Regions from separate parts of the Cobetia sp. 1AS1 genome, predicted to be linked through region 2. Evidence: riboswitches for the same ligand, from Rfam matches in the RefSeq annotation. Region 2 holds a riboswitch; the other holds the start of a gene.
The links. Region 2 has a riboswitch for thiamine pyrophosphate ahead of thiC (phosphomethylpyrimidine synthase ThiC). Riboswitches for the same ligand answer to the same signal wherever they lie in the genome.
Positions count from the first base shown of each region.

Region 1 (7,837 bases), on a different contig from region 2:
TCATGTACTTGCAGTGTGCAGCACGCGGATTTCACGCCAGGCTGCGCGGCGAGACCCAGGCCGGGGCTGCCGCAAGCTCAGCATAGGACCGCGGACCGAAGGCCTCCATCGCCCACAACAGCGCACGACACAGCTCACGCTGGCCATCGAGATCGATCATGCGCCCATGGCGCGAATAGCCCTTCATGAAGGCCTGACGCTGCTCCGGCGTTTCCAGCAGCAACTCCACCAGCGCCCAGTCGAACTCGATCGGTGCCCACACCAGCGCCTCCCAATCGCTCCATACCCAGCCGGTGGCGGCGCACAGGTATTGATCGGCGCGCATGTCCGGCAGACACCACACCGCGCGAGTCGGTGCCGGGAAGGTGCGCTTGAGCAGCGTGCCGAGTTCCGCGCAACGCGGGTGATGGGCGAGAAAGCGCGTGACACGGGTATTCCAGTGCAATAGCGGCATCGGCTGCGCCAGCGGCTGACCGAAGCCCGACACCGTATCCTGATGCAGGCGACCGAGCTGGTCGCCCAGCAGCTCACAGAAGGTGATGCTGAGATCACTCGGCTGCCCGCTGGACCACGGCAGGTGCCAGATGGGCGCGCCATCGAGACGCCCCAGAAAGGTCAGGGGCAGCGGCGGAATCGGCAGGCGCGCGGGCAAGGCGCCCGCCAGTCGCGTCAGGCCCTCCGGGGTCGCCCAGCGATCGGCGCCGAAGACCCCGCGCATGGCGCGCCAGAAGGGGTCATGGTCTGGGCCGGTGCGCGCCAGCTTGATGAGGCCGGGCGTGCCGCCACGCTGGCGCCATAGCCAGTTGGCGCTATCCGGCCAGGCGAGCGCCAGCGGTTCAAGGGGTTGACCCAGATAGGTCGAGAGCCGGCGGGTCAGTGACTCCTCGGGCCAGCCCCTGGGCACGGGACGCGGCTCGCCCACGGCCTCAGCCGTGCTCGGCCGCCGTGGGGGAACGGGATAACTGGAACAGGTCGAGAGATCCGGTGTGTCGGGCATGATGATCTCCTTGGGCTACACGTCTTGTTACAGTAATGCTCAGCATACCCAAGGCGTGGCACATCGGCATAGTCCGTTTCGCACGCCACCTCTGCCCTGCCCACCTGACCCGCGTCGGACAAGACACCGGCAAGACAGTGACGTTACACTGTCGGCCTGGATGGGGGTGCCCGAGGATGGGCTGAGAGCCGCAGCGATACGTCGCGCGACAACCCCTGGAACCTGATCCGGTTGATACCGGCGGAGGGAATCCCCGACGCGTGCCCTGCACGGCGCGTCACCTGCTTCCTCCTGCCGGCACGCCGCCTGACCACGGAATTGCCTGTGTCGCTGGGACTCACCCTCAACAACGCACGAATCGATTACGCCGGCCACACGCTGTTCCGCGATATTTCCGCGCGTCTGGAAGCCGGTAGCTGGACGGCACTGCTTGGGCGCTCCGGCTGCGGCAAGAGTTCGCTGCTGCGCCTGCTGGCCGGCCTTGAGATGTCAGACCTCCACCAGCTCGACCTCGCCACCGATGACGGTCAGCCGCTGACCGACCGCGTCGCCTGGATGGCGCAGCAGGACCTGCTGCTGCCGTGGCGGCGCGTCATCGACAACCTGTGGCTGGGCGATGACCTGCGCCGGCGGCCGCGCAATCGCAAGCTTGCCCATGAGCTGCTGGCCGCGGTCGGGCTTGAGGGCCGTGAGCAGGCCTGGCCGGACGCCCTCTCCGGCGGTCAGCGCCAGCGCGTCGCCCTCGCCCGCACGCTTTACCAGCAGGCACCGGTCGTGATGATGGATGAGCCGTTCTCGGCGGTGGATGCCATCACCCGTCTGGAGCTGCATGATCTGGCCAGCCGCCTGCTCAGGGGCCGCACCGTCCTGATGGTGACCCATGACCCGCTGGAGGCATTGCGCCTTGCCGATCAACTGCTGGTGCTGCGCCCCTCGAGCCTCCCGGGCCACGGCGCCGAGCTGGAACGCCTGCCGGGGCTTGGCGCCGCACGCCCGGTGCCGCTGGATGACCCGGCCCTGCCACCGGCGCAGGCGCAACTGATCGCCCGCCTGCGTGATAGCGAGGAGGCCGCATGAAACGTCTGCACGCCATGCGTCACCTCGTCATCAGCGCGCTGCTCCTGCTGGGGCTTTGGCAGCTGATCATTGCCGTCACCGCCGTACCGCCCTACATTCTGCCCACGCCGCAGGCCGTGCTCGAGGTGCTGATCCAGAAGGCGCCACTGCTGGCCCATCACGCTGGCGTCACCATCAGCGAGATACTGGCCGGGCTGGTGCTGGGCATTCTGCTCGGCCTTGCCACCGCGCTGGCGCTGGCCTTCATTCCCCGCCTGCGCCGCACGCTGCTGCCGATGCTGCTGATCAGTCAGGTGATACCGCTGTTCGCGATCGCGCCGCTGCTGGTGCTGTGGCTCGGCTATGACATGCTGTCCAAGGTGGTGATGGCGACGCTGATCATCTATTTCCCGGTCGCCTCCACCGGCTACGACGGCCTGCGCCAGACCCAGCAGGGCTGGCTGGATCTTGCCCATACCCTGGGCGCCAGCCCATGGCGCCGACTGATCCACATCCAGCTGCCCGCCGCGCTGCCGGCACTGGCCTCCGGCATTCGCATGGCTGCGACCGCCGCCCCCATCGGCGCCGTCATCGGGGAATGGGCCGGTGCCAGTCAGGGGCTGGGCTATCTGATGCTCAACGCCAACGCGCGCATGGAGATCGACCTGATGTTCGCCGCCCTGCTGGTGCTGGTCGCCTTCTCCCTGCTGCTCTATTTCTCGCTGGATGCGCTGCTGCGCGCCCTGATGCCCTGGCACCGCGACCGGCTGACACGCCTGGGCTGACACGCCTGAGCTGATACACCCGGGTCAAGACGACTGGCCTTCGGGCAGACACTGCATGACCGCATGACCGCATGACCGCGTTACCGAAAGACGCAACGACGCTCGACACAAATTGCATGAGCCTGACGACTGCCGCCCACGAACGGCAGCACCACTACCCTGTGATCACAAGGAACTCCGCCATGTCTCTTTCGTCATCGGCGCCACGGCGCAAAGCGCAGCCGACACGTTCACCGCGTGCCTCGCTGCTGTCCACCGCCTTCGCCACCCTGCTGACCACGCTGTGCCTGAGCAGCCTGCCAGCCACCGCCATGTCGGCCCACGCTGCCGAGGCAGAACCCGCCACCAGCACCCAGTCAGCGCCGGAAATCGTCGCTCAGCAGGCCGAGGTCGGAGTGAACGGCGACTCGGCCGCCTCCGCGCCGGTGGCAAGCCAGGAAGCCGTGGAAGCGACCGCCGGCGCCGCCGAACAGGCGAAGAACGGTACTGAACCGTCCGCGGATGCCCCGCCAGCCGCCAGCGACGAACAGAGCGCTGATGCTGACTCGAAGGGCGCCGACAATGACGCTACCAAGGATGCTGCCACCGCCGAGCAGCCATTGACGCAGTTCAAGGTCATGCTCGACTGGTACACCAACCCCGGCCACGCCCCGCTGGTGCTGGCGCAGGAGCTGGGCCTGTTCAAGAAGCACGGCCTTGATGTCGAGCTGATCGCCCCCGCCGATCCGAGCGTGCCGCCCAAGCTGGCCGCCGCCGAGCGCGTCGACATCGCCATCAGCTATCAGCCGCAGCTGCACCTGCAGATCGATCAGGGCCTGCCGCTGGTGCGTATCGGCACCTTGGTCGCCACACCGCTGAATGTGGTGGTGGTGCGCGCCGACAGCGACATCCAGTCGATCGCCGACCTCAAGGGCAAGCGGGTCGGCTACTCGGTGGGCGGTGTCGAGGAAGTGCTGCTCTCCACCATGCTGCAGCACAGCGGCCTGACGCTGGATGACATCACACTGACCAACGTCAACTTCTCGCTGACGCCTTCCCTGCTGACGCGCAAGGTCGATGCCGTCACCGGCGCCTTCCGCAACTTCGAGCTGGCCCAGATGGCCCAGGAAGGCGTCAAGGGCCGCGCCTTCTACATCGAGGAAGAAGGCGTGCCGACCTATGACGAGCTGATCTTCGTCGCCAACAGCGACAGCTACGAGCGCAAGCAGGCCCAGTACGCCGGCTTCCTCGCCGCCGTCGGCGAAGCCACCGCCTGGATCATCAATCACCCGGACCAGGGCTGGGAGATGTTCCGCGACTCCGATCCGGCACTGGCTACCGAGCTCAACAAGGAAGCCTGGTACGCCACCCTGCCGCGCTTCGCGCTGCGTCCTGCCGCGCTGGATGCCGGCCGCTACCGTGACTTCGAGGACTTCCTGTTCGAGCGCGGCATGATCAAGAAGCGCCAGTCGCTGAGCCACCTGGCCGTCGACGTCAACGCGCCCTGAGACGTTGAGCGCCCAGAGCTCTTGAAACGCTGAGCGCTTGCGCGCCCCATGCAAAACGCCCTGCCGGAGATTCCGACAGGGCGTTTTGGGTTCAGGACCGGCTCGCTCTCGCCGTCTTGTGCCTACTCCACAAGCGCTAGCGGCGTGCCAGGCGACGCGACAGCCACAGAATCTGCAGCGGCTGAATCACCAGCGCGATCATCAGCACCGCGACCAGCAGCGGCATGCCCTCCAACGCGCCGCTCGGGGTACTGACCAGCAGTCCGGCGCCCACATAGCTGCCGGCGGCAGAACTCAGATGCTGCACGGCACTCTGGGTGCTGGTGAAGGCTGCCCGTTCGTGGTCGGCGGGAATGAAGCTGTTGAGCGTATTCTGGGTCACACGCCGCGCCGACGAGAACAGCATGTAGGCGCCGAAGCCGATCCAGATCAGCGACGGTCCCGGCGAATGCAGCAGGAAGGCCCAGCCGACCAGCGCCGTCATCAGGCAGGTGATGGTGCCCGGCCAGACACAGCCATAGCGATCACACAGCCGTCCCGTCAGCTGCATGCCGACCAGCGACAGGCCGCCACCGATCATGTAGAGCCCACCGAGATCCTCGCGCGGCAGGCCCAGATTGAACAGCAGATAGCTTGCCAGGTTGGGAATCACCAGGAAGTTGCTGAACATCGCCGTGGCGATCAGCGCCAGCCCCAGCCGATGGTCGGGCTGGGCCAGGATGGCCAGGATCGTGGTGCCCTTGCGGCTGCGCTGACGCGTCTCGGGGTTATCGAGATGGCCGCGGATCGGCGGCAGTATCCAGGCCAGCAGCCCGCACACCAGCAGCGCCAACAGCGCCACGGCGCGAAATGGCGCCTGCCAGCCGAAGCCCTGCGACAGCCACAGCGCAAACGGCAGCCCCAGCACCGAGGCCACCGAGAAGGCGCCCATCACCAGGCCCATGGCACGCCCCCGGCGTACTCCCGGCACCACGTCGATCACGATGGCCAGCGCCGTCGCCGCCGCCGGACCGCCGAACAGGCCCCCCAGCATGCGCGCCGCCAGCAGGGTCTCGAAGTCGGTGGCGAAGCTGGCGATCAGGTGACAGAGCGCCGCGCCGAACAGGAAGCCCAGCACCGCCCAGCGCCGGTCGAAGCGATCGGCGTGTCGCGTCCACAGCAGAGTGCCCACCGCGGCGGCCAGCGGATAACTGCCGACGATATAGCCAAGGTGATCCAGCGGAATGCCCAGCGAGGTGGCAAAGTCGGGGCCCAGCGCCATCACCATGGTGAAGCCCATGATGACGGCGAACTGCAGCAGGGTGACCAGCGCCACCACCAGGCGCTCGTGGGTGGTCACCGGCGGGATGACCCGCTCGCTCGCGGCCGGCTGACGATTTTCGGAGTGACGGCTCGGCGTACTCAAGCGCGTGCGACGCGATCAAGGAACGCCACCACCGCCTGCTGGAACTCGCTGGCACGCTCGGCGTGCAGCCAATGGCCGGCCTCCAGCGAGTCGTCTTCCAGCGCAGGGAAGTGCTCGCGCATCGTCGCCAGGCCCTCGGCCTGCACATAGTTGGAGCGCGAGCCCCACAGCAGTAGCGCCGGCAGCTCGACCGGCCCCTGACCGTGCGGCGCCTCGACGATCTGCGGGTAGCCCGCCGCGATATGGTCCAGCCCGACGCGCCAGCCCATGGCGCCATCGTCGAGACGCACCAGATTGGTGGCGAGGAACTGGCGAATGGCCGGGGTATCGACATGCTGCGCCATCACCGTATCAGCCTCCTTGCGTGAGGCCGGGCGCGCGTCACGTACCGCCTCGAAGGCGGCAAAGATATCGTCATGCCCGTGGCCATAAGCGACCGGCGCGATATCGGCGACCAGCAGGCTGCGCAGACGCTCGGGCGCCTCGAGCGCGACCTGCATGGCGACCTTGCCGCCCATCGAGTGGCCCAGCAGGTCACAGCGCTCGATGGCGAGGCTGTCGAGCAGCGCGATGACATCCGCGGCCTGCTCGGGGTAGCTCATGCCGGCCACGTGCGGGCTGCGGCCGTGGTTGCGCAGATCCACCGCGATCACGCGGCGCGTCCGCGACCATGACTTGATATGCGAACGCCAGTTGTCGGCACTGCCGAACAGGCCGTGAAGAATGACCAGCGGCGTCGCGTCCTGCTGGCTCGTTGTCTGTTCCTCGGCGCCATCACGAGCATCGCTCTCGTGGTAATAAAGCTCGACCGTTGTGCTCATCATCATCTCCATGGACGCTAGACAGACCGTTACGCTCCCCGTGGCTCAGGCGCGGTAGCTCAGGCGCGGTAGCTCAGGCTCAGTGGCGTGGCTCAGCGGCGTGGCTCAGCGGCGTGGCTCAGCGGCAGCCGGCTCGCGGGGAGCGCCTATGTTAGCAAACTATCAAGCGCGCGGCGGCTCCGTCCTCGACGGCTCAGCGCGGGCTGGCTTCCAGATAGACCTTGACCGCCTGCCACAGCGGGCTGCGATAACGCTCCGGGTGCCACAGCATCGAGAAGCGCCGCTTCAGGTTGAGCTGGGGCGTGGCCAGCACCACCAGCTCGCCACGCGCGATCTCGGCGGCCACTGACAGGTGCGACAGACACCCCAGCCCCAGCCCGGCGAATACGGCCTGCTTGATGGCCTCGTGCTGGCCCAGCTCCATGCGCACCTTGAGGCGCTCGATCCGCCCGTGCAGTGCACGCTCGAAGACCGCCCGCGTGCCCGAGCCCCCTTCGCGCAGAATCCAGTCGGCGGTGGCGAGGTCCTCGTCGCTGAGCGCCACGCCGCGCACGGCCAGCGGATGGCTCGGCGGCGCCACCACCACCAGCTCATCCTCGCGCCAGGTCTGGCTCATCAGGCGCGGCGCATGGCAGTCACCCTCGATCAGGCCGAGCTCGGCGTCATAGTTGAGCACCGCCTCCACCACCTGATGGGTATTGCGCAGGCGCAGATTGAGCTCGGTGCCCGGATGTTCGCGCATGAAGGCCCCAGCCAGCCCCGGCAACAACCAGGTGCCGATGGTGGCGCTGGCGGCGATTTCCAGCTCGCCACGCAGGTTGCCATCCACCACGCCGGGCTCACGCGCCTCCAGCTCCAGCGCGTGGGTCTGCTCCAGCAATTGCTCGGCGCGCGCCAACAAGCGGCGGCCATTGGCGTTCAGGGCCAGGCGGCGACCGAGGCGCTCGAACAGCTGCACCTCGAGATGACGCTCAAGCTCGGATAGCCCCTGACTCGCCGCCGATTGCGACAGGCCGATCTCGCGCGCCGCGGCGCTGACGGAGCCGTGGCGGGTCACCGCCACGAACACTTGCAACTGGCGCAGCGTGATGTGGATCTGCATATCGGTTTTTCCGGTATGTAATAAAAGAATAATCGACTAACTGCCGAATAATATTCCCGAATAGACTAATCATCAAACCAGAGACACTAAGCAAGCAACGCAGACTCAAGCGCCCTTGCCGATGACAGCCGTGCACCACACGCCAGCGCACGACCCATAACAAGACAGGCCATGTTCCGCACGG
Region 1 is NZ_JARWKU010000001.1:449,568-457,404, reverse strand. It holds gene QD280_RS01990 (hypothetical protein) at 32-997, opposite strand; TPP riboswitch at 1,150-1,263, shown strand; gene QD280_RS01985 (ABC transporter ATP-binding protein) at 1,322-2,074, shown strand; gene QD280_RS01980 (ABC transporter permease) at 2,071-2,838, shown strand; gene QD280_RS01975 (ABC transporter substrate-binding protein) at 3,021-4,325, shown strand; gene QD280_RS01970 (MFS transporter) at 4,462-5,730, opposite strand; gene QD280_RS01965 (alpha/beta fold hydrolase) at 5,727-6,551, opposite strand; gene QD280_RS01960 (LysR substrate-binding domain-containing protein) at 6,745-7,653, opposite strand.
Region 1: it holds a riboswitch for thiamine pyrophosphate, as region 2 does, so the genes downstream of both, QD280_RS01985 (ABC transporter ATP-binding protein) here and thiC (phosphomethylpyrimidine synthase ThiC) in region 2, are expected to answer to the same signal.

Region 2 (7,837 bases):
GCAGAGCATGGCGCAGCCGAACCAGCCGATCATCGCGGCGCCGATGCCGGAGGTGATGTGGTCGTAGCCCGGGGCGATGTCGGTGGTCAGCGGGCCGAGGGTGTAGAAGGGCGCCTCGTCACATTCGCTGAGCTGCTTGTCCATGTTCTCCTTGATCAGGTGCATCGGCACGTGACCCGGGCCCTCGATCATGACCTGGACATCGTGCTGCCAGGCGATCTTCGTCAGCTCGCCGAGCGTCTCGAGCTCACCGAACTGGGCGGCGTCATTGGCATCGGCCACCGAGCCCGGGCGCAGGCCATCGCCCAGTGACAGGCTGATGTCGTAGGCCTTGCAGATCTCGCAGATGTCCTCGAAGTGGCGATAGAGGAAGCTTTCCTCGTGATGCGCCAGACACCACTTGGCCATGATCGAGCCGCCGCGCGAGACGATGCCGGTCACGCGGCTGGCGGTCAGCGGCACATAGCGCAGCAGGACGCCGGCGTGGATGGTGAAGTAGTCGACGCCTTGCTCGGCCTGCTCGATCAGCGTGTCGCGGAAGATCTCCCAATCGAGGTTCTCGGCCACGCCATCGACCTTCTCCAGCGCCTGATAGATCGGCACCGTGCCGATGGGCACGGGAGAATTGCGCAGAATCCATTCACGGGTCTCGTGGATGTTGGCGCCGGTCGAGAGATCCATCACGGTGTCGGAACCCCAACGGATCGCCCAGGTCATCTTGTCGACCTCTTCCTCGATGGAGGAGGTGACCGCCGAGTTGCCCAGGTTGCCGTTGACCTTCACCAGGAAGTTGCGGCCGATGATCATCGGCTCGCTTTCCGGGTGATTGATGTTGGCGGGAATGATGGCGCGGCCGCGGGCGACTTCCTCACGCACGAATTCGGCGGTGATCTCGTCGGGCAGGTTGGCGCCGAAGCTGTGGCCCGGGTGCTGGTGGCCCAGAATGCTCTCGACGGCTTCGCTGCCCTGATATTCCTCACGCAGCGCGATACGACGCTGATTCTCGCGAATCGCGATGTATTCCATCTCGGGGGTGATGATGCCCTGACGCGCATAGTGCAGCTGGGTGACATTCTTGCCCGGCAGGGCGCGACGCGGGCGGTGGTCCAGCTCGAAGCGCAGGGACGACAGGCGCAGGTCGGCCTGGCGCACGCGGCCATATTCACTGCTCAGCTGATTGAGCTGTTCGGTATCACCGCGCTCCTCGATCCACTTCTCGCGCAGCGGCGCCAGGCCCCGGCGGATGTCGATCTCGACCGCCGGATCGGTGTAGGGGCCGGAGGTATCGTAGACGACGATCGGCGGGTTCTCTTCCAGGCCGCTGGAGGTCTGGGTCGGCGAGCAGCCGATCTCGCGCATGGGCACGCGGATGTCCGGGCGAGAGCCTTCGATATAGATCTTGCGCGAGCCGCTCAGCGGCGCGATGGCTGCGGCGTCGACCTGTGCTTCGCTGGCGAGGTGGCGGCTGCCATCCTTGCGACCGGCGCGCGCGCGCGCCTTGGGGGCAGCCTCAGGCTGCGAGGCGAGCGGTGACTCGGCGGCGTTGGTGGCTTGCGGGTCTTGTGTCGTCGGGGCAGTGCTCATGCAGGTCTCCTCAAAGGGCGACGTCACGGCTGACGTCATCATGGGAAGACCGTGCGCAGGGAGAGGATGGTCGTCGCCGACTCCTTGCCAGCAGGTGGCCCGGGAGCGAGGCGGCCGCGCGCAGCGGCTGGCCATCAGCTTGATTCCTACGCCGGTCCTAACCGGTTCAGGTTCCACGGGACCCCTTGCTGGCAAGCTCGCACGTCAGGGCGGCGAAGCATGCATGCAGGATCTCAGCCGGTTCCACCGGCACCCCGTCAAGCGTGTTCAGATTTCAATGCGAGAGGGTGTTGCCCGAAGCGTCAGGCTTGCCTCGGGGAGTATTCTCGCATCCAGGCTCTGTTGGCCTGTCAGTCGTGCCATCCATGGGGGATGGCGTCATCCCGAGCGGCTCATGGCGAGCGCCGGGACGTCAGTCCGTCATGCCTCAAGCGCGATCGAGGCCCATCTGCCAGAAGTCGATCTCGAGTCGCGTGGCGTCCCGGAAGACATCGACCAGTTCACCCAGTCGACGCTCCGAGACCTCCGAGAGACGCGCATCCAGCCATTCACGTTCGGCTTCGACGGCTTCCTTGAAGTCATCGCTGGAGTACATCGCGATCCAGTCCGCGTATGGATTGTTCTCGATCTCGGTGGTGTCCTGATCGAGCAGCCACTCGGCGATCTCGCCGTAGCCGATCAGGCAGGGCGCGAGCGCCACGTGCAGATCGAGCAGGTCGCCGCGCTGGCCGCAATCGAGCACGTAACGGGTATAGGCCAGGGTGGCGCGGGATTCCGGCAGCTCGCTCAGGTCATCCTCGCTGATGCCCCACTCGCTGCAGTAGCCGATATGCAGATCGAGCTCGGTATTGAGGATGGTGTCGAGACTGGCCGTGGCCTGACGCAGCTCCGCGAGGGTGCGGCTCTTGTAGGCGGCCAGCGCCCAGGCGCGCGCGAAGTGGATCAGGAACAGGTAGTCCTGCTGCAGGTAATGGCGGAAGGACTCCTCCGGCAGACGACCTTCGCCCAGCTGGCGAACGAAGTCGTGCTCGAGATAGTCACGCCATTCCTCGGCGCAGGCACTGGTCAGGTCGTTGAAACTAGGCATGACGCATCCCTCGGTGAGCGTGCTGACGACCCGTGATGGGGCGACAGGTCTCTGGCGCAAGCGTGGCCAGTACCGGAACAGGAGCAGGGGAAAAGCGGGGGAGGTGCCGACAGTCACCGTGAGAAAGTGGTGACGATATCGAGTGGCATCGCTTCGCGCTTGATCCCTACGCCGGTACTAGCCGGATCAGGTTCGGCGGGATCGTCATTCACGCAAGAACATCGCCTGCGCATGACATCTCAGCCGGTCTTACCGGCACCCCGTCAAGCTGTGACATATGAGTCACGATGCAGCGAGTGTAACAGCCCTGAGGCGCAGAAGAAGGGCAGTGTGAGCAAAAATGCATACGACTTTGGGAGGCATGCCGAACCTGTGAAGAGTCTCAAGCGGGCTTGTTTATGGAAAGCCTCAAGCGGCAAGGTCGGCCATGAGTGCCGGCAGGTGGCGCGACAGTCGCGCAAGGTCACGCGGCTCATCGACATCCCAGCTGGTCGGCAGGCAAGCGGCCGTTTTCCCGGCCCGGGCCAGCAGCTCCAGAGTGTCCCGGCAGACATGGGCATGACTCCAGCGGGGTAGCAGGAAGGCTTGCGGGCAGGGCGCCTTGAGGCCGATCAAGCCATAGCCGCCATCGTCGGTGGGCTGAAGCACCGCGTCGTGAGTGCGCAGTCTATGGGCTGCCTCGCGCAGCCGCTGGCTGTCCAGCGCCGGCAGATCGGAGCCCATCAGCAATACCGGCCCCTCGGGCAGATGTCGGGCCATGGCCCGGGACATTCGCTCACCGAGCTCCCCCTGCGGCTGTGCCTCGAAGGTGAGGTCGGCAGAGGCATCGACAACGCTTCGCAGCCGGGCTTCCAGCGCTGCCCGCAGAGCCGCCTGTTCAGGTGTCTGACCCGACGGCTCGGCAGAGGGCGTCAGCATCACCACGACCTTGCCGAGGCGCGCGGCGCAGGCGTGGTCAACGATATGGCTCAGCATCCGCGCGTAGAGTCGAGCTGCGCCCTCGGGGCCGAGTGCGGGGATCAGGCGTGTCTTGCAGTGGCCGGCGATGGGCAGGCGACCGAAGATGATGAGAGTCGGGCGCACCTCTGACGCGGCATCAGCTGTGGGCAAGGTAGGCAACGCCGTATCACGCATGGGGCATGCCGCGCTGCTCACAGGCCTGCGCCGCGGCGCGATAGCCGTAAAGGCGTGCCAGGCGTGCAGGGGAGACGCCACACCAGGCCGCCAGCCGCAGTCCCCACATCTTGACGATGGTGCGCCAGACGCCGTGGGTCTCCCAGCGTCGACCGCTGGTCGTGACACGCGCCGTCAGGTTCATTGGCGGGGTCAGATGCTTGAGCTGGGCACTCAGCCAGATATCTTCCATCAGTGGCATGTCGGCAAAGCCGCCGATGGCCTCGAAGGTCGAGCGCTGCACGAACTGGGTCTGGTCGCCCGTGCTGATGCTGGTCAGCCGCGAGCGCAGATTCATCATGGCAGCGATCATCGGTAACCACGGCGACTCGCCCTTGATGCTGACATCGAAGCGGCCCCAGTCGCTGCGGCGATGCGTCGTGACGGCCTCCTTGAGCAATGCCAGCGCATTGTCGGGCAAGTCGGTATCGGCATGCAGAAACAGCAGCCATTCTCCGCGTGCACGTGCGGCTCCGGCATTCATCTGGCGTGCCCGGCCCGGCTCACTGTTCAGCACGACATCACACAGCGGTCGGGCCAGTGAGGGGGTGCCATCCGTAGAGCCACCATCCACCACGATCACTTCACAGTCACCCCCCGCGCGCAGGCGACTCAGGGCAATCAGGGTTTGCACGATGTCGGCTGCCTCGTCATGCACCGGCATCACGATGCTCAGCCAGGGAGCGCGCGTCAGGTGCATGCATGTGCTCGACAGGGAGTCCCGGTTGGCGGGCGTCCGTGATGCTGGGGGTGGCTGCTGGTTCATGGCGGCAGGCTCCGACGATGGCGTATTCGTTGGATCATACGCAGGAGTTCGTAGGCTGGATGCACGAGCGAGAGACGCTCTCTCAACGCGTCATCGCTCATTAAACGCTTGGCGTCGACCCAGTGTCGCTCCATGGCCACACAATGCCTAGCTGGCCATTGGGTGCATGCGAGGGCACAGGACTACATTTCTGTAATTCGCAGGCGGGGCATGCCAGGCAGGTTTTCAGAATCTGTAGCAGGCAAGCGCTGCATTCATCGGCCCTATTTATAGGCCCTCTCCATAGGCCCTCTGCCAGACAGCTCCCGGAAAGAGAGCCTGAAGAGAGGGCTTGGAGAAGAGGGCTTGGAGAGAGGACTTGGAGAGAGCGCGTGAATAAGGGCCAGGGCCTCGCTTCTCAAAAGCCCGTTCTGCTGAAGGTGAGGTCATCAATCGAAGGTGAGGCGATAGAGGCCAGCCGCGCCGCTATCCGAGGTGAAGTACAGGCTGCCATCAGGGCCGAACAGGACATCGAGCGGGCGAATCCAGCGCTGACCGCTGCTGCTGTCCTGCAGACCGGTCAGTACCGGCACCAGGCGTGCTTCAGTGTCTGGCGTCGCCAGCTTGAGGCCCAGCAAGCGAGGCTCACGGCGGCTGGCCGGGTCACCCGCCGCGTTGCCGGAGGGCGCCGTGCCCCAGCTGCCGTGGACTGCCACCACGACATCCATGTCTGCCGCCAATGGATGCTCTGGCGGTACCACCGCGATTCCCATCGGCGCACTGCGAGCGGGGATCTCGGCCAGCGGCGGCGCAATCTCGTCACGCTCACGCGGTGAATCGCTCGTGATGCAATCATCCGCCTGCCAGCGGCCATCGACCCACTGATACCAGGGCATGCCATGGAAGCTGCCTTCGCGGGCAGCAACCACCAGCTCGCGAGGATGTTCATAGCCCCAGTGGTCGGGGCCGTTGTTGGTGGCCAGCAGACGCGGCTCATCTTCCCTACCTGGCTGCCAGGCGAGGCCTACCGGGTTGCGCAGCCCGCTGGCCCAGGGCTGCCAGTGCGGGGCATCGCCGGATTCCTCAAGGCGCAGCACGCCGCCGCGGCGTTCACTGAAGGAGTAGCCCTGCTCGCTGCCTGAAAGGTATTGATTCGAGCAATTGCCCTGGATGCCCAGCGCCAGATAGAGGCCACCATCCGGCCCGAGACTCAAGGTGCGCGAGTTGTGGCCACCGCCGCCGGGCAGGGCGATCAGCTCACGAAAGTCATCGCGGGTGAGAGACTCGCCGGGTGAATAGTCGGCGACCAGCAAGGCGGCGGTGGTCGCGACATAGAGCTTGTCGCCGCGCACCACCAGCGAGTGAGGGTAGCCCGACAGTTCGGCCAGCGTCTTCACGGCAGAGAGGTTGCCGTCCGGCGTCAGCTGAGCGCGATAGACACGCTCGGCCCGCGAGCCGATCAGCAGTTCGCCAGCATCAGTGAGGTGCAGCATGCGTGGACTGTCGAGCGAGGCCAGCCGCTCGAGCGTGGCGCCCTCAGGCAGCTTGAGCGCAGGGGCATCGCTGGGCACTTGCTGAGCGCTCACCAGCGACAGTGAGGAAGCGGCATCTGTCTCTGCCTGGGCTGGCAGAGACAATGCGAGACAGGCCGCCGCGGCACTTGCGGCCAGGCGTGTTGCCGCACTTGTTGCCAACCTTGTCGCCAAGCCTGTCACCAGACTTGCCGGCAGGCGTGTCGATACCGCCCGGGACAGGGAGGGGCGCCGGGGCGATGCGCCACTTGTGAGGTGAGCGGTGTGAGCGACGTGAGTCTCGATCGGCATCCTTGCCTCCTGTCATTGAGCCATGCGCATTCAGTCTGGGAGCTGATGGCCTGATCCGCCAGTGCTGCCCTCAGCCGCGCTTGCTGGCCTTGCGGCGATGCTTGAAGTAGCGGCGCCAGCCCTTGAGCGAGAAGAAGGAATAGGTGCGCGCATAGAAGCGGGCTTCCTGCCAGCCCGGTTGTTGCTCCATTTCCTGCGGGCTCTTGCGCCAGCGCTTGTATTCCCACTGATACTGGGCCGGCGCCAAGGCGATCGCCGCTTCCACCGAGGCATTCACCCCGCGTGCCGAGGCGACTTCCTCTTCGCAATAGACACCCTCATCCGCGGCGAGGAAGTGGATGGCGAAGCCATGGCCATCTTCCAGGCGCTGGGCGACACCGGTGACGACGCGCGCATCGGTTCTCGCCACCAGCTTGGGCAGCAGGGTGGCGGTATAGGCGGGGCGGCCATAGAAGTCGGCGAAGACGCCGCTGCCACGGCCCGGCTCCTGATCCGGCAGTATGCCGATCGCTTCGGCGCGCTTGAGCGCCTTGAGCAAGGCAGCGACGCCACGCGAGTTGGTGGGCACCAGGCTCGCGCCCATGCGTTCACGACCATTGCGGATGATCGGGTCGAGGCGCTCGAACTTGGGTGGCTCGTACATGGCGGTGAACGGGAAGTGGCTGGAGAGCCAGAAATTGAGCACTTCCCAGTTGCCGAAGTGCGGCGCCAGTACGATGACGCCGCGCCCCTCGGCGCGGGCCTCGTCGAGCAGGTTGCGGCCGTGGACCTCGAGAATCGAATCGCGCACGGCGTCTTCATCGCCCAGCCACACCTTGCCCAGTTCCAGCATGGTGGCGGTGGAATGCGCGAGGCTGTCGCTTGCCAGACGCGCGCGCGCCTGCCTGTCGAGCTGCGGGAAGGCCTGGCCCAGATTCTGGCGCGTGACCCGGCGCTCACGGGGGTTGCACAGCTGCACCACACGCGCCAACGGGCGCGCCAGCCACCAGAGCTGGCGGGTGCTGAGCCCGGACAGTCGCTGCCACAGACAGGCCACGGAATTGGCCTTGAGAGGAGTCAGGCGCTGTTCCATGGCCTGTTCGAACCGCTTGAGAGTCTTGTCCATCGTCACACGTGAAGTTCCGGTGGTCTGGCGTGAAAGATCGCGCCTGTCTGACGCGAAGGCAGGCGCCGTGACATCGTCAGGTGTCGCGGTGCCGCACTCGAATGATGCTCATTGTGCCAGAGGGGGACGGTGCCTGCAGGCTCCATCGTGGCAGGCGCAAGACACTGGCGCGGGGTATCATTCAGCACTCAGACAGTCGCCACCTTCGATACGTTCACCTGCTGCGGAATTGCCCGTGCCGCCGCGGTATCGCGCGTGGCACCGAGTCGTCACCGCCAGCCGTGTGGTGACGTCGACCCTCATCGCCAGTGTCCCTTGCC
Region 2 is NZ_JARWKU010000010.1:120,734-128,570, forward strand. It holds gene thiC (phosphomethylpyrimidine synthase ThiC) at 1-1,584, opposite strand, end outside; TPP riboswitch at 1,711-1,851, opposite strand; gene tenA (thiaminase II) at 2,012-2,671, opposite strand; TPP riboswitch at 2,818-2,944, opposite strand; gene QD280_RS15025 (TIGR04282 family arsenosugar biosynthesis glycosyltransferase) at 3,080-3,781, opposite strand; gene QD280_RS15030 (TIGR04283 family arsenosugar biosynthesis glycosyltransferase) at 3,798-4,544, opposite strand; gene QD280_RS15035 (PQQ-dependent sugar dehydrogenase) at 5,039-6,412, opposite strand; gene QD280_RS15040 (lysophospholipid acyltransferase family protein) at 6,483-7,517, opposite strand.